DNA from 2 places in the Frankia sp. CgJB1 genome. Region 2 is predicted to be linked to the other one. Evidence: riboswitches for the same ligand, from Rfam matches in the RefSeq annotation. Region 2 holds a riboswitch; the other holds the start of a gene.

Region 1 (16,114 bases), on a different contig from region 2:
GACGCCGACCGCGCCCGGGTCGCGGCGCTGCTGTCGAACGCCGTACTGCTGTCGAACGCCATGCCGCCGTCGGGCGGCGGCCTCGCCGGGAAGAAGATCGGGAAGAAGACGGTGCAGGCGGTACGCGGCGTCCTGTCCCTGCTCGCCCTCGACGACACGCCGCACCGCATCCATCCGGCACTGACCACCGGGCTCGCCCTCACCGTCCCGCTCGTCCAGGCGCTGCACAACCTCGACGTGCCCGCACCGCTGTGGTGCGTCACCCGCGGCGCGGTCACCACCGGTCCCGACGACCCCGTCACCGCCCCGGACCAGGCCATGATGTGGGGACTCGGCCGCACCCTCGCTCTGGAGGACCCCAGCACCTGGGGCGGTCTGATCGACATCTCGACCGACCTCGACGATCAGACGCTGGCGTGGTTCGGCTCCGCCCTCACCGCCCCCGGCGGCGAGGACCAGCTCGCCGCCCGTGCCACCGGGCTGTTGGTACCCCGCCTCGTCAGGGCCGACACCGTCCTACCAGCCGACACCGTCCCACCAGCGTGGCGGCCCCACGGCACGGTCCTGATCACCGGTGGCGCCGGCGCCCTCGGCGCGCATGCCGCCCGCCGGCTCGCCCGCGACGGTGCGCGCCGGATCGTCCTCGTCAGCCGCCGTGGCCCCGCGGCTCCGGGGGCGGAGGAACTACGCGCCGAACTCGCCGCCCTCGGCGCCGAGGCGATCATCGAGGCCTGCGACGTGGGAGAGCACGAACAGCTCGCCGCTCTGCTGCGGAGACTGGCCAAGGCGGGCCTGCCGGTGTCCGCCGTCGTACACGCGGCCGGTGTCATGGGACAGGTGACCGCCCTGCACAAACTCGATCTCGGGGAGTTCGCGGAGGTCGTGGCCGGGAAGGTCGCCGGCGCCGCCGGCCTCGACCGGCTACTCGACGGGATCGACGGGATCGACGGCACCAGGCTGGAGGCCTTCGTCCTGTTCTCGTCGGTGTCGGCGACCTGGGGCAGTGGCGGCCAGTCCGCTTACAGCGCGGGCAACGCCTACCTCGACGCCCTCGCCGCGCGGCGGCGCGCGCTCGGTCTCGCCGCCACCTCTGTCGCATTCGGCCCGTGGGCCGACGCCGGAATGGGCGCCGAGGCCACGTTCCGTGACTACCTGGGCCGCCGTGGCCTGACCCCGCTGCCCCCCGACGCAGCGGTCACCGCGCTCACCCGGGCGGTCGCGGGCGGGCAGGCCGCGCTCACCGTCGCCGACGTCGACTGGGAGCGCTTCCTCCCACCCTTCACCGCCGCCCGCCCTGGGCATTTCTTCGACGATCTATGGAGCCGGTCCACGACGGCCGGACCCGAGGGGGACGCCGAGCCGACCGGCACCGACGCGCCCCCCGCCCGAGTGGACTACGGGACGCTGCCCGGGCCCGCCCGCGCCCGCGCGCTGTTCGACCTCGTGCGGGCGGAGGTCGCGGCCATCCTCGGGCACCCGTCGCCCGACGACGTGGACCCACAGCGCCGCTTCCTCGAACTCGGCTTCGACTCACTGGCCTCGGTGCAGCTCAGCCGCCGACTGGCCGCCGACTGGCCGCCGCCACCGGCCTCACCCTGGCCACGCCCGTTGTCTTCGAGCATCCGACGGTCTGCGAGCTCACCCGCCATCTCGACGCCCTCGCCACCCAGCGCCACCCAGCGGCACCCAGCGGCACCCAGCGGCACCCAGCGGCACCCGGACATCGTGCCCGGCAGGCCCCCCGCGCGGGCCGGGACGCAGGTCGCGCCGATCGGCGTGCGCGAGCTGTACCGACAGGCGTGCACGGACGGCAAGTTCGCCGAGGGCGTCGGTGTCCTGCGGGCCGCCGCCCGGCTCAGGCCCGTCTTCCGCACCGTCGAGGCCTTCGGCGCGCCCGCCGCGCCGGTGAGACTCGCCTCGGGTCCGGCCAGGCCCACCATCGTCTGCCTGCCCTCGATGATCGCCCCGTCGGGACCGCACAACTTCGCCCGCCTTGCCCTGCACCTGCATGGCCGGCGGGACGTGTACGCGCTGCCGCATCCCGGATTCGGCGACGGGGAGCTGCTTCCGGCCACCGCGGATCTCGTCGTTGACCTGCATGCCGAGACCATCGCCCGGGCGTTCGACGAGATCCCCATCGTGCTCGCGGGTTACTCCTCGGGCGGCTGGCTGGCACATGCGATCGCGGCCCGGCTGGAGGCCCGCGGGATCCGCCCGGGGCGGTGGTGCTGCTCGACACGTGGCTACCCGGGGACCGCATCCCCGAGGGCGACATCCAGGAGGAGCTTCGCGGCGTCGCCCTCAACGACCAGGCCTTCGCGCTGATGACGGAGGCACAGGTCACCGCGCAGAGCGCCTACCTGGACCTGTTCGAGGGCTGGCGGCCGACCACCGTCGACGCGCCGGTCGTCCTCGTCCGGGCGATGGAGCGCATGCCCCAGCAAGCGGTCGCCGAGAACCCTGACGGGGAGGGCCAGGCCTGAGTGACCGACTGGGTGATGGAGCACGAAAGGCTCGACGCCGCCGGCAATCACCAGACGATGATGAACGAACACGCCGCCTCCACCGCCGCAGTCCTCCACCAGTGGCTTGCAGAACTGGGCCGGCCCACGGAACCGGACCGGCCCACGGAACTGGAGCGGCGCTGATGCGGTGACCGGTCTACCCCCGGGGCCCTCGGGTCACCGGACCTCGGGTCACAAGGCGGCCAGCGCCGGCCTGAGGACGCGTTCGTAGAAGTCGCAGAAGCCGCCCTGATCTGGACCGATCTGGAGCAGGGCGACTTCGGTGAACCCGGCGTCGGCGAACCGCCGGATCCCCGCGACGAACGGCTCCGGGTCGGGCCCGTGCGGGATCTTCGGGGCAAGATCCTCCGCGTGACTACTCCGACGTCTAAAGGCGCCGGCTTCTCAGGCAGCTTGCGCTGCCTGAAGGGCCAGCCCGGCCCTGAGGATGTTGGTAGCCGCGTTGACGTCAGCGTGCGCGCTGTGGCCGCATGCCTGACAGACAAACGCGGCCTGTGTTCTGCGGTTCCCGGCGGCGCAGTGGCCACATTCGGCGCAGGTACGGGACGTATTGGCGGGTGGCACCCCGACGACGGCCCGTCCGGCGCTTTCAGCCTTGGCGTGCAGCACGGTGAGGAACACCCCCCATCCCGCATCGAGGATGCTCTTGTTCAGCCCCGTCTTGGCGGCCTGCCCGTTCGACAGGAAGACACCGGGCGTCTCCGGGTCGGGCCTGGGCATGATCCGGCGGGTCATGCCCTTGATGTTCAGGTTCTCCACGGCGATCAGGTCGTGGTCGCGGACCAGCCCGAGCGCGGTCTTGTGGGCGAGGTCGAGACGCTGCCGGACGACGGCGCAGTGTTGCGCCGCGACCCGCGCGACGGCCTTGCGGCGCCGCTTCGAGCCGCGCTGCTTGCGGGACAGGTCCCGCTGCGCGGCGGCCAGCCTGCCCGCCGCCCGCCCGGCGAACCGGGGATTGCCGTAGCGGACCGTCGTCCGGCTCGGATGCCGGTAGGCGTCGCGGCGTTCCTGAAGGGCGGCGTTGTAGAGCGCCCGGTGGTCGTCGAGCATCGCGCCCAAGGCGGCTGTCTGGTGGCCGGTCGGGCGGAGCTGGAACCTGAAGGTCCGTCTCACCGGGCGGCTACCGGCCGCCACGGCCGTTCGTTCTGCGTGTCGATGTACCGCCGGACCGTGTCGGCGGAGACCGCGCCGACAGTGGCGACGAAGTACGACCGCGACCACAGGGTGGGCAGCCGGGACCGCAGGTGCGCGAACTCGGCGCGCAGCACGTGGGACGTGAAGCCCTTCACCTGGTTGGCGATGTACGACGGGGCGTGCTTTGGATGAGCCTTCACGAACAGGTGCACGTGGTCAGGTGCGATCTCCAGCGCGACGACCGGCCAGTCGTGCTCGGCGCACTTCTCGCGCAGCAGCGCGTCCAGCCGGTCACGGACCGGGCCGACGAGTACCGGCCTGCGATATTTGGGGCACCAGACGACGTGATAGCCAAGGTTGTAGGCCCCGCCCGCGCCCGTCGTCACCCACCGCCCCACGCCACCGACTATATCAGCATGGCCGGCATAACCGTTACAGTCCGTACCGGATTCCCCTGTCGCCTGAAAGCGACACTCCCCCCGGAGGCGACTGGTGGTTCGATGCTCCGGCTGTGAATCGACGCGCACAGCACCTCGGCGGCGGTCTGGGCGGAGCTGAGCGTCGATGGGTTCAGCCATGGGATTATGACGGAGTGACGCTGTTCCCACTGCCAGCCGTCGAGCACGACGGCCCCGCCGTCCAGGTCGGGGAGGTCGAGTTCACCCGCGCCGAGCTCTTCGCGGCCGCGTCCGTCGTCGCCGGTCGGGTGGCCGGCGCGCCGGCGGTGGCCGTGCACGCCGAGGCGACGATGGCCACCGTCCTCTCGGTCGTCGGCTGCCTGCTCGCCGGGGTGCCGGCGGTACCCGTGCCGCCCGACTCCGGGCCGCGTGAACGCGGTCACATCCTGCGCGACTCGGGCGCCGCCCTGCTGCTCGGCAGCCCCGCCTGGGACGACCTCACGATCCCCACCGTGCCGGTCGATCTCACCGCACGGTCGGGGGCTGCCGGGTCCACGTCCGGGTCCGGGTCCGGGTCCGGGGGGACCGGACCGGCGCTCATCCTCTACACCTCCGGGACGACCGGAGCCCCCAAGGGCGTGGTGCTGTCCGCCCCGGCCATCGCCGCCGATCTGGACGCCCTCGCCGACGCCTGGGCCTGGACGCCCGAGGACACGCTCGTGCACGGACTGCCGCTGTTCCACGTCCACGGCCTGGTCCTGGGTGTGCTCGGGGCGCTGCGGGCCGGCAGCCGGTTGATCCACACCGTCCGCCCGACCCCGACGGCGTACGCGGCGGCCGGGGGGACCCTGTACTTCGGCGTGCCGACCGTGTGGTCCCGGGTCTGCGACGATCCGACCACCGCTCGCGCCCTGGCCTCGGCCCGGCTGCTCGTCTCGGGCAGTGCCCCCCTGCCGAGGCCGGTGATCGACCGGCTCGCCGGCCTCACCGGCCTCGCCCCGATCGAACGGTACGGGATGACCGAGACGTTGATCACTATCAGCGCCCGAGCGGACGGGGAGCGCCGGGCGGGCTGGGTCGGCACCACCCTGCCGGGAGTGCGGACCCGGCTCGTAGACGACGAGACGGGGGCCGAGCTGCCCGCGGACGGGGAGAGCATCGGCGAGCTGCAGGTCCGCGGTTCCACCCTGTTCGACGGGTACCTGGGGCGCCCGGAGGCCACCGCCGCGTCGTTCACCGCGGACGGCTGGTTCCGCACCGGCGACGCCGCGGTCGTCGCCCCGGACGGCCACCACCGAATCGTCGGGCGCCGATCCACCGACCTCATCAAGAGCGGCGGTTACCGGGTGGGCGCGGGCGAGGTCGAGGCCGTGCTGCTGGCCCACCCGGCCGTGCGCGAGGCCGCCGTCGTCGGGCTGCCGGACGACGACCTCGGGCAGCGCATCGCCGCCTTCGTCATCGCCCCCGGCCTGGCCGGTGCGGCGGGCGGGACACCGAGCGAGACGACGGCGAGCGAGGCGCTCATCGACTTCGTGGCGCGGGAGCTGTCCATCCACAAGCGGCCCCGGGAGATCCACCTGGTGACCGAGCTCCCCCGCAACTCGATGGGCAAGATCCGCAAGTCCGCCCTGGCTCCCCCGGAAACGCCCTGAGGGCAGGTCACGGCGTCGAGGAGAGCGTGCTCGGGGCGCTCACCCCACCGGGGCGGGAGGCCCTGCGGTCCCTGCTCGCCCGCGCCCTGGCGGGCTGACCGGCCCGGCGGGGCTGGCGGGACCGGCCGGCAGGCCCGTGGCGAGGCCGCGGTAGAACGCGCTGGTCGCCATCAGCTCCTCGTGCGGGCCCTGCGCGACCACGCGGCCCTCGTTCAGCACGAGGATGAGATCCGCAGCCCGCACCGTGGAGATCCGGTGGGCAATGACCAGCAGTGCCCGCTTGGCGGCGATCCGGCGCATCGCGCGGGTGAGCGCCTGCTCGTTGACGCTGTCCAGCTGGGCCGTGGGCTCGTCCAGGAGCAGCACCGCGGGCTGAGCGATCAGCGCGCGGGCGATCGCGACCCGCTGCCGTTCCCCGCCGGAGAGCAGCACACCATGATCACCAACCGGGGTCCGGAGCCGCTCGGGCAGCCGGTCGGTGAAGTCCCGCAGCCCCGCCGTGGCCAGGACCGCGGTGATCTGCTCCTCGGTCGCCTCCGGCGCCGCGTAGGTGATGTTGTCCCGCAGGCTGCCGTGCAGCACCGGGGTGTTCTGCTCGACCAGCCCGACCCACCCGCGGGCGGTCGCGCGGGGCATCGCGCGGACGTCGTGGCCGGCGAAGAGGATCATTCCGGCGTCCGGCTCGTAGAAGCGCTCGACGAGCTCCAGGATGGTGGACTTGCCGGCACCGGACGGCCCGACCAGCGCGACGTGCCCGCGGGACGGCACCGTGAACGACACCCCGCGCAGCACCGGCGTCTCCGCGTAGCCGAACCAGACGTCACGGAACTCGATCGACGGCACCTGCGGATTCGGCGGCTCCCTGCGTGACAAGGACAAGGATGACACTCGTGACGAGGGTGAGGGTGACAACGGTGCCGGCGGGCGCGTCCCGCCGGGGGCCGCGGCCGCCACGGGGCGCAGCGGACCGTGCACCGGCTCGTCGTCGCCCTCCCGGGGCAGCGCGAACACCGCGTTGACCCGCGACAGCGCCCCCATCCCCCGCTGGATGGTCGCCGCCGCCTCGATGATCTGCGACAACGGCATCACCAGGTAGGTGGCATACAGCAGGAAGGCGACCAGGCTGCCGAGCGAGGCCGAACCGCGCGCCACCAGGATCCCGCCGACCAGGAGCACGACCAGCACGCTTCCCTGCACCGCGAGCTGCATCGCGGGGGCGATGATCGAGTCCAGCTTCGCCATCCGGATGCCGGCCTGGTATGCGGCCGCGGCGTGGTCGCCGATGCGCGCGGCCTCCCGCCCCTCGGCGCGGTTCGCCCGCACGGTACGGATCGCGGTGAGGGCGCGCTCCAGGTCGGCGGTCATGCCGCCGACGCTGGCCTGCCCGCGTTCGGACACCGTCCTGATCCGGGACAGCGCGCCGAGTACCACGACCCCGGCCACCGCCACCACCCCGAGCACGAGCAGGAACAGCCAGGGGTTCAACCAGATCATCAGGGCGACGGCGCCGACGACGCCGATCACGCTGGTGACCAGGGAGGTGAAGCTGTACGCCACCGCCTCCCGCACCACGGTCGTGTCGGTATTCGCGCGGGAGATCAGATCCCCGATCCGCCGCGTGTCGAACACCCGCATGCGCAGCCGCAGCAGGTGGCCGATCAGGCTGGTGCGCAGGCCGAGCAGGACGCCCTGGCCGACGCGCTCGAGCAGGTAGTGCCCGGCGGTGTCGATCATCGCCTGGCCGACGAACAGACCCAGCAGCGCCCCGATGAGCCAGCCGGGAATACCCCCCGCCTGCGCAGCGTCGATCACCCGCATCACGAGCAGCGGTTGGAGCACCCCGACGGCGGTGCCGACCACGGTCAGCGCCGTGGCGATCGCCACCGCCCCGCGACGGCCGCGCAGCAGCGCCCAGAGTTCCGCGACGCCCCGCAACGCGGGCCCCCGGGCAACTCCCTGGCCCTCCCCCTCAACGACGTACGCCCTCGTCACGAGGCACGCCCCTTCCGCGAAGCCCGCCACTCCCACGAAGCCCGCCCGCGCGACGCGGCCCGGTTCCCGTTCCCGGACCGACGCTGAGCAGCGGCCGCAGGTAGCCGGCCGGCATCGACTCCCCCACGATCACTCCGTCCGCCTCGACCCACGCGTGCGCGGCGAACGGCGCGATGGTGCGCACCCCCACACGCCACGTCGGGAACGTTCCGGTCAACCGGCACAGCAGGGCGGTCGCTATCGAGCGGGGAACGCAGCCCCGCGCGCCGCGGCAGGTGAGGCTCACGGCTGTCACCGCCTGCCGGGCGGCGAGCGCGGTGTCATAGTCGGCCGGGCGGGCGCCCGCGCCCACCTCCGTGAGCACCCGGCAGATGCGGGCCGGCGACTGGGTCGCGAGCACCCGCGCGATCCCCACGGCGACCAGCGCGCCGAGCCGACGAGCGAGGGACGGTTTCGCCTCCGGCCGCTCGACCACCATCGGCGCGGTCACCGGGCCTGCGCCCGAGGATCGCAGACCGCCTCGGTCTCGGGTGACCATCGGGGTTCGGGCTCAGCCTCGATGAGGCCCACGTCCGCGAGTTGGGCGAGCAGACCCTCCACGTCGCGGCGCGCCGTCTCCGGGTCAACCTCGCTGGCCTCACACAGCCCGCGGGCGGCGGCTGCCGTGTCGCCGCCGTCGAGCAGGATCCGCAGCACCAGGGCACCCGAGGGGTTGAGGGTCCAGTACCGGCCGTTGTCGATATGGAGGAGCACCGCTCCGTACTCGGTCGGCGCCCACACTACGTCAGGCCGCAGCGTCACCATGATCACTCACTCCTCCGGTAGCTCACTCACTATCTCCGGTAGCGCAGTCAGGGCTCCGCCGGCTCGCGAGCACCCGCAGCCACGCGTCCACCGCGAACGTCGGTTGCAGCGCCTGGTGGCGATGACCAGGTACGGACGAAGATCGGCACGCCTGGCGCAGCGCGTCCGGCTCGATCAGGCCGAGATCGGCCAACGGGCTGTCATCGCACAGCTTCACCAGGACGTCCTGGCTGGCGCGCAGGCCCTGATCCGCCTTGGTCTCGCGGCGCAGGCATTCCTGCGGCACCACCCGGCGCATGGCCTCCTTCAACAACGGTTTGTACTCCCACGGACCGGTGCGCTCCTCGGGCCGCACCGCCAGCGCCGCCCGGACCACCCGATCGTCGAGGAAGGGGGCGGCGAGCGGCGGGCCGACCGGATCGGCGAGCTGGTCGAACAGCCGGAACACCGCCGCGCCGGCGCGGATGGCGAAGAGATCGGCGTGGCCGTCCCGGGTCTCGGCCAGCGGCCAGGCGCGCCGGGCGGCCTCCGCGAACGCTCCGGCCAGCAGGTCGAGGGCCGCCGGCGTGAGCCAACCCGGGACCACAGGCGGAAAGGCCCAGTCGAGCGGGGCCAGGACGCCCGGGTGGGATCGGCCGAAACCGGAGGAACCGGAGGAACCGGCCGGACGGTGGGCCTGGTCGACCGTGGCGCGGCGGGCCTGGTCGAGCGCATCGGCCATGTCGGCGAGGCAGTCCCGGTAGCCGCGCGGCCACATCATCCGCAGACACGCCATCCGCGGCCAGCCCTCCTGCGCTCGGTGTCCGCGCAGGTCGTGCAGCGCCCGCCAGGGCCGGCGGCGCAACAACCGGGGGAGGTAGGCGGGACAGCCATAGGCGACCTCGTCGCCACCGAACCCGGTGAGGTGCACCCGCGGCCCGTACAGCGCGACCCGGTCAAGACCCGCGCGCAGCTTCGCCCGGTCGACGATGCCGACGAACGGCCGGTCGAGCGGTTCGTCGGCGTCGGCAATGCCGTCGTAGACGAGGGGAAGCCCGGCGGCGGGCAGGACCTCGCGCGTGACGCCGGGGAGCGTGGCCGCGGCCCGCGCGGCCCACTGGGCGTCGTCGTCACCGGGATCGCGGGCGATCCCGGTGAGCGCGACCACGTCGGCGGGGCCGCGCGCGGCCAGGCAGCACACCGAGGTGGAGTCCAGCCCACCCGACAGATCACAGCTCACCGTCCCGCCGCCGGCGACCCGCGCCGCCACGGCCTCGGCGAGAGCCGCCCGCAGGGTCGGCGCCCCCTCCGCACGGGACCGCACCGGTGCCGGTCGACGCCACCACCGCAGGACAGTCGCCTTCTCGTCAGGGCCGACGAGAAGGTAGTGATCCGGGGGCAGCGCGTCGATCGACTCCCAGAGCACCAGGTCGTCGAGCGGATGGGGCGGTGACGGGTCGAGCGGCGACAGAGCCAGCGCCGCCCGGTTCAGCGGGGCGCCCGTGAGCCGGGCGAGCACGTCGGCGCGGTCGGCGGCAACCAGCTGGCTGCCCAGCCGGGCGGTGAAGACCCGCCGGGTTCCCGTCGGGCTGCCCTGGATACGACGGTGGCCGTCGATGTCGGCGATCACGTGGTAGTCGCCGGCCACCGCGCGCGCGAGGTCGAGAGCATGCACGTCACGGGCCGAGAGAAGCAGCCGCAGGAGCTGTCGCGCGTTGGTCGCGGCACACCCGATCAGGGCCAGTCGCGAGCGCCCGGCGACGGCACTGACCATGGCGTCGTCCGGCCAGTTGCCGACGATCCACGGCCGCCCGGAGGCGTACCGCAGCATGCGACGGACCCCCGGCGGACGCACGACGGGATCACGGTCGGCCAGCACCAGAAACCAGCAGGACGGAATCGGGACCACCGCCACCCCGGCCGCCGTCACGCAAAACGCCGCCAGAAATAGTCACGCCCCCAGCCCCAGCGGCCGTTCGTCACTGCGGCGAAGCTGCCGGCATCCTCCAGTCGCGGGGGGAGGTAGGTAGCCTTCATCGTCTTCTCCTCAGCGGTTTCCGCGCGCCCGCGCTGTGACGCGCACCCTTGCGACGCGCACCGGTGGCGATACACGACGGCGCCGCGCCCGTGGCGCGGGCGCCGGCCAGCTGGTCCGGCCCGTCTGGTTGAAATTCCCCCGCCGGGTTCACTGGCGGTTCAGCTGACCTCCGGTGGTGAATTTGGGGGACCTGAGCACGGTCTGCGGTCCCTGGACCGTGCTCAGGTCCCCATAACTCGGCCGCCGCACGACTCGGCCGGAACGGCCGTGGTATCAGGTGATCCACGAGTCCGGATTCAGTACATGCTGATGGGCACGCCGCAGTTCGACACCGGGCTCGATCCCGAGTTCGGTCACCAGCCGCCGGTAGACCGTCTGGTACTCGGCCAGTGCCTCGGCCCGCCGGCCGGTGTGTTCCAACGCGAGGATCAGTTGGGCCCAGAGACGTTCCCGGGTCGGATGTTCGACCGTGAGCGCCCGCAGGGTCGGCAGCACCCGATCGTACTCGCTGAGGGCCAGGCGGGCGTCGATCAGGTCCTCGCACACCGCCCAGCGAGCCTCCTCCAGCCGGAGGACCTCCGCGCCTGCGATCTCCGCCGGGAGCTCGTCGAACGCGTCCCCCCGCCACAGCGCGAGGGCACCTTCGAAAAACCCGGCGGCGCGTTCCGGTGAGCCGGCACGCACGGCGGCGCGGCCCTGCTCAGCGGCCGATTCGAACCGCTTAGCGTCGATCTCACCGGGCGCGACGACCAGGCGGTACTCCCCCGGCCGGCTCTCGATGCGCCCGGGGCCGTTCCCCCCGGCTCCGGGCGTGCCCAGGGGCGGCCCGAGGGTGTGCCGCAGCTCCGAGAGATAAGTCTTGATGTTGCCCCCAGCGGAGCGCGGCGGGGCATCCTGCCAGAGCGCGAGCCGCATCCCGTCCACACTCACCCACTGGCCGGCGTGCAGCAGCAGGGTCAGCAGCAGGATGCGCTTCTTGCGCTGGTCGATGCGGACCTGCTCACCCGAGGATCGCCGCACCTCCAGCGGTCCCAGGACCGCGAACAGGAGGCCGGCCCCGGTCGCGGAAGATGCGTTCGGACTCGCCTCAGATAGGTAGTCGTCGAGCATCGTGGCTCTCATCGATCGGGCCCCCGTTTCGGTTTTCCCGTGCGGGCCGGCTGGTCCCGCCCGGGCCGGTGCCATCTCCCGGCCCGGTGCTGGCCCGGTGGCTGAATACCCCCAGCTCACCCCGGGTAGTCATCCGGTGCATGCGGATATCGAGCAGCGCTCTCGGGCGGGTCGGGAACACCGCCCGACAGCGCCGGCGCCCGGTCGGCGGGCCTCGATCAGGGTCAGATCCCGAGCTTCGCCCGCGTCTGCGGCCCGACGATCCCGTCGACCACCAGACCGTGCTTCAGCTGGAAGTCCTTGACCATGTGGTTGGTCTGGTACCCGAACTTCCCATCCACGCTGATCGGGTAGCCAAGGCTGGCTAGCCTCTTCTGGATCTGGTGGACGTCGAGGTGGAACCTGAGGCCGATGGCCAGCGACGGGTAGCGGGCCGCAGGCGCCACCACGGCCGCACGCGCCGGGGCAGCCGCACGCGCCGGGGCAGCCAGCGAGGAGTAGGAGACGTTCGTGAACCGTGCGCCGCGCGAGACGGCCGCCGCCGCTGCCTGTCCCCGGGCCAGGTAGCGGTAGTGCATGCCCTTGGTGTAGGCGCTCCAGGCGGTGATGCCCTGGCCTTCACAGACCTTCTTCGCCGCCCAGGCGTTGACGGTTGGGTCGTAGAGGTTGCGGTTACCCACCCAGCCGGCGTGGGCCCGCATGTTGATCTGCCACAGGCCGCGCGAGTCCTCGCCGGAGGTGGCGTGGGCGTAGGGGTTGCCGCCGGACTCCGCAAGAGCCACCTCGACCCAGGTGGCCAGCGGGACGCCGCGGCAGCCGGGCAGTCCCGCGTTCGCGGCCGCGCTGGCGATCGTCACATCGGGGACCGTGGTGGCAGCCCTGGCCGGGCTCGCGGTGGCGAGCATGCCGGCGCCGGCGCCGATCACACCGACGGCGGCGACAACGGCGCCCCGGGTCCGGGTGGAATTTTTCCGATGCTTTCCCTTGGCCATTTCTTTGACATCTCATTTCGGTGTCGTCGAGCACAGACTAGTGATCGAGGGGAGGGATGCCGCTCGAAGGAGGGCGAGCGGAGACGACCGCGCTGGAGAAGAGCAGCACCCAGTGCCGGTCCCCCGGTGCGCCGAGGGTCCGTCCGGGGACGACCGATCGACGCACCCTGAGGATTCCGGGGTCGATGGGCTGAGCAGCCCGGCAGGCGGCCGCGGTCATTCCGTTCCGGGCCTGGCGGGCCCGGTGGACGGCAGGGGTCAGCCGACCACGGATGACGAGGTCAGGTGGCTTTCAGCCGAGCTGGTGGTATCGCGCGTCAGCGCGATCGGCCGGTACGGGCACCGACCGGATGGCACGTTCTCGCGAAGACGTCAGGGCGAGAACGGCGCCCAATATGGCGGGGACGCACCGCGGGTCGCGCCGAACGGCGTCACGGTCCAGAAGACCGGAGCCGAGCGTTCCTGAAACACAGGCAACGTCGAGTCCTTCCCGTACGCCTGCGAGGTTAGCTGTCGGGTTCGGGCCGGGAAGCCCGGCCGTTTCCGCGGCGTGCGCGTAACGGCTTAACCCCAAGGGCGGCCCGCAACGAGCCACCCGGAGGAACGTGGTTCCCCCGCTTCTGCCCAAGGTCTCTCGGAGGGAGCTCCGGACCGTGGGCAGAACTCGGCGTCGGCCCGGAGCTGTTGATACCTCGCAACCGTAGCGAACTACAAACCGTAGTGACAAGTACGAGTTGCGCCGAATCTGGGCGCATGTTGGTCACGATACGTGCATAACGCTGCAGTGCCGCAACTCTCGGACATCAATAGCAGCTACCGGTAGCGACACAGATCACCCGTCACGACCGGATCTTGGCGATATGACCGGCCTGTCGCGACGGGGACCGGTAGTCACGGGGACCGGTAGCCACGAGGACCGGTAGTCACCGGGACCGCCCGGCCGCCCGGCAATCCCTGCGCCCCCGCGCACCCCGGCAACCCCCGGCGGGCGGGAAACTTGGACCGGGGGTCGGGTGGCGTGTGGGCGGGTACGCAAACGCGAACGGTGCCGGCTTCGAGCCGCAGACTCGAAGCCGGCGCCGTTGGAAAACAGACGACGCGGTACGGGACGGACGATGGACCCGCGTGATTCGCGCCGGCACCCGCCAAGGAAACGCCTGCTGAGCGCTTGGGACTCCCGCGGAGGCACACCCCGATCGGAGCGGCACGCGGGCGCGCCCGGCACCGGGCGAGATCAGTCGAGCAGCCGGTCCCGCTGCCGTTGCCGTGGGGCCAGCCGCGGGGCACGGAGGTTCTCGAGGAACAGCAGGATGTACGCGCCGACCGCACGCCGACCGGGGCCGGCGAGCACGCCACGCCCCCCGGGTAGCGACGCCAGCCGGGCCCGGCGCGCGGTCCGCGTCATCATGCGCACCAGCGCAAGCGGGCTGACCTCGTCTCGCTCGGCGTGGAACAGTAGGACCGGCAGGTCGGGCAGCGACCGTGGGATCGGCTGTCCCGGACCCTCGCCCGCGATCTTTCGGTACACCAGCGGCAGGTCGAGCAACACGAGGGCATCCGGCCGGACGGCTGGCGAACCGGCGCCGACCAACGCCCGCAGGGCCCCGCTGTCCGAACCCAGCAGGATGAACGGACCCTCGGGGGCACGCGCCTCACCAAGGGCGAGGACGGTGTCTCTCCCGTGGTCGAGAAACGTCACCTGATATCCGTCGAGCGCGAGCCGGAAAGCCAGGCCCTCGAAATGTTCAGCGGATTCTCCCCGACCGGGGAGAAGGACGACATTGGCTCTTCTCGAGTGGGTTGGATCACCGCTGGGCCAGTAACGGGTTCCCGGCCCCCCACATATCCATTGGGGCGCGGATAAACGTATGCTGACGAAACCAGGGACGACACAGCATGCTCCGATCGGAAACCGTCCAGAGATGTACCCGGTATTGACCGGACATCGATACCGAGGCAGCTGGCGTCCACGCAGGCAATGACGATCTGGAGACAGACCTATCGAGCGGCCATGCATAAGGAGAACGCCAGAGAGAACACCGAGCGAGGGAAAGCCGAGGAGGCTAGTAAAGCACGTGAATTGGCCGGGCCGGATAACCGGACGAGGCCACTCGCAGGAAATCGATGTGGCCACGGATGACCAGGGGGGTCCTCCGATTCACCCAGGAGGACATGACCATATTCTGCCTATCCGACGGCTACCTGTCAACATGGTCAATATTGTTACTCAGGTGTTTCACCCCATGTCCGCCCGAGGATACGTAACCGTAGCCACCAATCGTGACCGAGGCCACGTGGCACGTGGCACGTGCCGCCGCACAGCTGCACGGCCCCGGACGTCGGGGCGGAGTCAGGTGATCGCCGGCTACGCCCCGGCGCCGTCGGGCCGGACGCCGCTCAGGCGGCGGCGCCCACCATCGTGTTGCAGCTCTCCGCGCAGGATCGGCATGCGCCGGCGAGCTTGGCGAGCTGCTGATCCTGCGGCATCCTCTCGCACATCTCAGCGCACATCACGCAGATCCGCGCGCACATCGCGCACATTTCCCCGTGCATCGGCGACATCCGGCACATCATGTCGGCGCAGATCCTGGTGACGGCTGCGCAGTCCATCATCAGCCGCATGTTCGCCGACTCCATCATGGCGCCCGGCATGTCCATGCAGTAGGAGATCGTCTCCTCGCACAGGGCCGAGCAGGACATACACTCCTCGATGGCCTTCCGCATGTTCTTATTGATCATTTCAGCGTGCTGCATGAGAACCCTCCAGGCATTGGAGACGCGGCACCCAGTACCAGCAAATGACCCGGGCCACCTGACGTCAGCCGGCAGCAAGGCCCCTACGACAATAGCTTTCGGGGGCCGATCCGCATCTCGGTCAATCGCCGTCCCAGGGCGGATCCGACGAAAGCCCGCGAAGCCATACTAAGAATTCGTAATGAAGTAATTAATGCAAGCCAATATGCGTCTTCGCAGGTCACGGGCTCGCGAGGACCCCGAAGTAAACAAGTTATTTCATTCCGAATCCTAAGGGTATTTCTTTTGATATTTCGTGAACATTCTAGAAAACGGGAGAGTCAGCTGGACGGCGACGCCGCGGGCCGCTCGGGAGCGATTCTCGGCACCTCTTCCATCACCATGGTGGGGCGGACCAGGTTCCCGGGCAGCCGCGGGTGGGGCAGCACCGCACGACCGCCAAGGAACACCCCGCTCACGGCGCCCGGCCGCTCGAAGACCGACAGGTCCCCGGGGTCCGCGTCGAGCAGGATCGCGTCGAAGGCGGAGCCGACGGCGATACGGCCGGCTCCCTCCCCCAGTCCGAAGAGCCGGGCTCCGGTCGCGGTCGCGGCGAGCAGCGCCTCGGGCGGAGTGAGCCCGGCGCGGCGCAGCCGGCTGATCTCGGCCAGGTTCATGCCGTGCCGGGTGCGGTGCCGGGCGTCGCTGCCGAGCGCGATCGGCACCCCCGCCGCACGGGCGACCGCGATCGTGCCGG
Region 2 (4,211 bases):
GCGGCGCGTTCGAGCCGCTGCGCCTCGGCCCGCTTCGAGCTCCGGATGGCGTGGCTGCCCCGCAGCAGCACGTCGGTCAGTGTCTGTGGCAGAGCCTCGCCGGTGGGGGAGAACCCGACCGGCCAGGCGTCGGAGTCGGTCGGGTGCAGGTAACCGCGTCTCACGGCCGGTGGCCAACGGGCCGGTTGCGGGGCTTCGGCCGGTTCCGGCAGCGACAGCGGTGTCCGCCCGGGGATGGAAGGGTCGTCATCCGACGGCCGGGACCTGACAACGGCCACCGCCACCACCCCCGGACGTCATTGCTTTGCGTGACCGCCCAAGCGTCGATGGTAATGCTTCCGGCTGCAACCGGAACCGACCGGATCTTGGCCCGCGCCGGGCGGGATCAGACCAGGTCTTTTCGGACCAGTTTGTTCAGACCAGGTCATTGATGACGAGCGTCTGGTCCCGCCCGGGACCGACGCCGACCGCCGACACCGGGGCGCCGGAGAACTCCTCCAACGCCCTGATGTAGTCCTTCGCGGTGCCGGGCAGGTCGGCGAACGACCGGACGCCGGAGATGTCCTCGTGCCAGCCGGGCAGGTCAGTGTAGATCGGCTTGGCGTGGTGGAACTCGGTCTGGGTCATGGGCATCTCGTCGACCCGTTCGCCGCCGATGTCGTAGCCGACGCAGATGGGCACCCGGTCGAAGCCCGACAGGACGTCCAGCTTGGTGAGGAAAAGGTCGGTCAGACCGTTGACCCGCACCGCGTAGCGGGCGATTACGGCGTCAAACCAGCCGGTGCGCCGTGCCCGGCCGGTCGTCACGCCGAACTCCCCGCCAATGCGGCGCAGCTCCTCTCCGACCTTGTCGTCCAGTTCGGTGGGGAAGGGGCCGGCGCCGACCCGGGTCGTGTAGGCCTTGATGATGCCGATCACCCGACTGATCCTCGTCGGGCCGATGCCGGCGCCGGTGGCCGCGTAGCCGGCGGTCGGGTTCGATGACGTGACGAACGGGTAGGTGCCGTGATCGACGTCGAGGAGAGTGCCCTGGGAGCCTTCGAGCAGCACGACCTTGCCCGCGCGCAGCGCCCGGTCGAGAATCAGGCCGGTGTCGGCGATGTGGGGTTGGAGGCGTTTCGCGTAGTCGGCGTACTCCTCGACCACCTCGTCTAGCTCGATCCGGCGCCGGTTGTAGACCTTGGCCAGGACCTGGTTCTTCTCCCGTAGCACCAGTTCGAGCTTCTTGTGGAAGATGCCCGGGTCGAGGAGATCCTGCACTCTGATGCCCGTACGGGCAACCTTGTCGCCGTAGGTGGGACCGATGCCGCGACCGGTGGTACCGATCCGCGCCTTGCCCAGGTAGCGCTCGATGACCCGGTCCAGCGCCCGGTGATGGGGCATGATCAGGTGGGCGTTCGCGCTGATCAGGAGCCGGGAGACGTCGATGCCGCGGGCGGTGAGCCCGTCCATCTCGGCCAGCAGCACGCCCGGGTCGATGACGACCCCGTTGCCGATCACGGGAACGCAGTCGGCTCGCAGCATGCCACTGGGAATCAGGTGGAGCGCGTAGCTCTCCGCCCCGATGACCACGGTGTGGCCGGCGTTGTTGCCACCCTGGTATCGGACGACGTAATCGACGGCGCCGCCCAAGAGGTCGGTCGCCTTTCCTTTTCCCTCGTCGCCCCACTGGGCACCGATGAGGACAAGAGCAGGCACCGGGCGAGGTTACTAGGGATGGCGGGGCCGTGGGGCCGGCTGCGGCGTCCTCGCTGGCCTCCACCACCGACGCGGCCTGATGAACTCACTGTCAGGTGAAGCCGATCTCACTGGCGGTGACGGGATTGCTGCCGGTCAGGAACGTCCGGCAGCGGGTGGCCTCCTCGGCCTCCCCGATGGCCGCGGCCGCCCGGACGAGAGCGGCGAGTGAACGCAGGAACCCGCGGTTGGGTTCGTGTGACCAGGGGATCGGCCCGTTGCCCTTCCAGCCCGAGCGGCGCAGGGCGTCGAGGCCGCGGTGATAGCCCGTGCGGGCGTAGGCATAGGCCTCGATGGGTCGTCCGCCGGTGAGCGCGAGCTCGGCGAGCGCGGCCCAGGGCGCGCTGAACGCGGGCAGCCGGGCGGCGACGGCATCCGGCGGATCACCGGCGGCCAGCGCCTCGGTCGCGGCCGCGTCGGAGGGCAGGAGCGTCGGCGGCGGACCGGAGAGCAGGTTGGGCTTTCCCGAGGCGGACGGCGTCGTCATGAGTGCATCCTGCCCGACGACTGGCCGCACACGTCATGGAGGTCACCCCGGACGCGCCCGCCCTGCGCGCACGGTGACCGGGTCGGTCAGGCCCTGACGCTGACGTTCCACAGATTCTGGCCGACGACCCCGGGTTGACCGTCGTTCACCCGGGTGAGGTACGAGTACAGCGCGGCGATGCCCTGCGACTGCGGTCCGAACTTGCCGTCGACGGTGAGTACGAAGCCCTTCTGGCGCATTCTGTCCTGCCAGACGAAGGCCTCCGGGCGGACGTCGTCGCTGAGGGACGCGTCGAGGACCGTGCCCCTGAACGAGCCGTCCCCCATCTCCCGGCGAGCCCGGTCCAGCGTCATGGGGGGTTCCACCGGGGTGATGGCCTGCTGGATGACGTCGCCAGAGCCGCCCGGGACACTGGCCGGGCCGTTGTTGGTCAGGCCCATCTTGACCGAGCAGGACGGCCATGGCTGCCAGCCCCGCTGGTTGTAGAGCTTCGCGGCCGCCTCGTCCTGCGTGGCGGGCGACGCCTGGTACGGCCGGCCGGAGTACCCGAGCCCGTGCCAGGTCCGGTCGTCGAACTGGTAGGCACCGGAGAAGCCGTTGCCGGTGTTGATCGCGTAGTTGCCGCCGGACTCGCACTGGCGGAGCTTGGCGAAGTCATCGGCGGTGGCCGCGCCCGCCGGAGCCGCGGTGACCGCGAGGCCGCTGCCGACGATGGCCGTGACCGCGCCGGTGGTGCGCAGGATGCGACCGGCGGGCGATGGGGCCTGCGGTGCTCGATGTCTGCCGCCACGACGCCCAGAGGGCATGTTCGTCCAATCCCGTCGCCTGCGGGGTGAGCTGTCGGGTGCGGGCTGGGATGGCCCGGCCGGAGGATCCGACCCCGGGTGGCGAGTAGGAACCGCTCTCCACCATGGACCGGGATGCACCGGCTTTACCCCAAGGACGCTGCTTGCGGCGCCCGAAATGTGGGTCCCCCACTCCTGCCCGCTGCGGTTGATGTTCGTTCCGGCCGCTCGCACGGGGGCAGGACTCGGCGTCCGTCCGGGCGGCCTCGCCGACGAGGCGAGTGAGCGGCACTCTAGCGAGAACCGCTCATGGAGCGCAAACCGGGGTGGTCCGGAGTAACCAGTGAGGATCGCGCGAATCGTGCCACTTCTGTACAGGTTCCGCAGGTGGCTCGCTGGTCCTGCTGTTCCTCGCCGGCCTTGCCGAAGATCGGCTCTGCCGGAGGCCGGTCAGGGTGTGGTCCGGGTGATGTTGGTGGTGGGTTGCACGGGCCAGCCCGTACGGGCCGTCAACCGGAGATCGTCCGGAGGCCGGTCGGGCCGGCCCATCGTCGAGGTGAGATCCCCTGACCGGTGTCGCCGGGGTGGGATGTCCGGTTGCCGCGGCGGTCGTCCCCCGTCGCGGGAGCGGAGTGAAGAGATCAGCTGACGGAGCTGACGGAGTGAATGGATCAGCTGAAGGTGGCCCGCCAGGTCGCCGGGCCGACGATGCCGTCGACGGCGAGTCCCTTGGCGGCCTGCAGGGCGCGGGCGACTGCGGCGGAGCGTGGTCCGTAACGGCCGTCGATCGTGATCGGATACCCCAGATGGTTGACGCGGGCCTGCCAGGCCCGCACGTCGTCACGTACCTGCCTGGCCAGTGCGGTCGTCAGGTTACGGGTGAATACGGGGGTGCTCACGGAGATGGGGCTGACCGTCAGCTCACTGCGTTTCGCCGTGCGCGACGCCTGGCCCGAGGAGCTCGACGAGCCGCCCGCGAGCTGGTCGGCGCCCATCCCGCGGCCACAGGTCGGCCACTGGCCGAAGCCGGACCGCCGGGCGAGCTTGAGTGCGGCCTCGTCCTGGACAGCCGGGGGAGCCTGGTGCGGCAGACCGCTGTAGCCGAGGCCGTGCCAGGTGCTGGCGGAGAACTGGTAGGCGCCGTAGTACGCGTTGCCGGTGTTGATCGTGTAGTCACCGCCGGACTCGCACTGCCGCAGGCC

What was found. Region 2 has a riboswitch for cyclic di-AMP ahead of AC08OT_RS05715 (transglycosylase family protein). Riboswitches for the same ligand answer to the same signal wherever they lie in the genome.
Region 1: linked by a shared signal. The riboswitch ahead of AC08OT_RS10280 (peptidoglycan-binding protein) and the one ahead of AC08OT_RS05715 (transglycosylase family protein) in region 2 are both predicted to bind cyclic di-AMP.

The regions. Positions count from the first base shown of each region.
Region 1 covers NZ_CDWTNB010000072.1:2,092-18,205, reverse strand. Annotated here, with positions in the region: gene AC08OT_RS10340 (SDR family NAD(P)-dependent oxidoreductase) at 61-2,325, shown strand; gene AC08OT_RS10335 (hypothetical protein) at 2,325-2,483, shown strand; gene AC08OT_RS10330 (hypothetical protein) at 2,484-2,648, shown strand; gene AC08OT_RS10325 (RNA-guided endonuclease InsQ/TnpB family protein) at 2,910-3,638, opposite strand; gene tnpA (IS200/IS605 family transposase) at 3,635-4,057, opposite strand; gene AC08OT_RS10315 (acyl-CoA synthetase) at 4,252-5,709, shown strand; gene AC08OT_RS10310 (ABC transporter ATP-binding protein) at 5,749-7,701, opposite strand; gene AC08OT_RS10305 (lasso peptide biosynthesis B2 protein) at 7,679-8,191, opposite strand; gene AC08OT_RS10300 (lasso peptide biosynthesis PqqD family chaperone) at 8,188-8,505, opposite strand; gene AC08OT_RS10295 (asparagine synthase-related protein) at 8,528-10,399, opposite strand; gene AC08OT_RS10290 (lasso RiPP family leader peptide-containing protein) at 10,411-10,521, opposite strand; gene AC08OT_RS10285 (AfsR/SARP family transcriptional regulator) at 10,796-11,644, opposite strand; gene AC08OT_RS10280 (peptidoglycan-binding protein) at 11,857-12,624, opposite strand; cyclic di-AMP (ydaO/yuaA leader) riboswitch at 13,106-13,259, opposite strand; gene AC08OT_RS10275 (alpha/beta fold hydrolase) at 13,859-14,323, opposite strand; gene AC08OT_RS10270 (four-helix bundle copper-binding protein) at 15,022-15,378, opposite strand; gene AC08OT_RS10265 (amidohydrolase family protein) at 15,699-16,114, opposite strand, start outside.
Region 2 covers NZ_CDWTNB010000029.1:29,414-33,624, reverse strand. Annotated here, with positions in the region: partial or broken gene AC08OT_RS05730 (hypothetical protein) at 1-218, opposite strand, end outside; gene AC08OT_RS05725 (adenylosuccinate synthase) at 415-1,698, opposite strand; gene AC08OT_RS05720 (DUF3151 domain-containing protein) at 1,790-2,224, opposite strand; gene AC08OT_RS05715 (transglycosylase family protein) at 2,311-3,030, opposite strand; cyclic di-AMP (ydaO/yuaA leader) riboswitch at 3,033-3,229, opposite strand; gene AC08OT_RS05710 (transglycosylase family protein) at 3,681-4,211, opposite strand, start outside.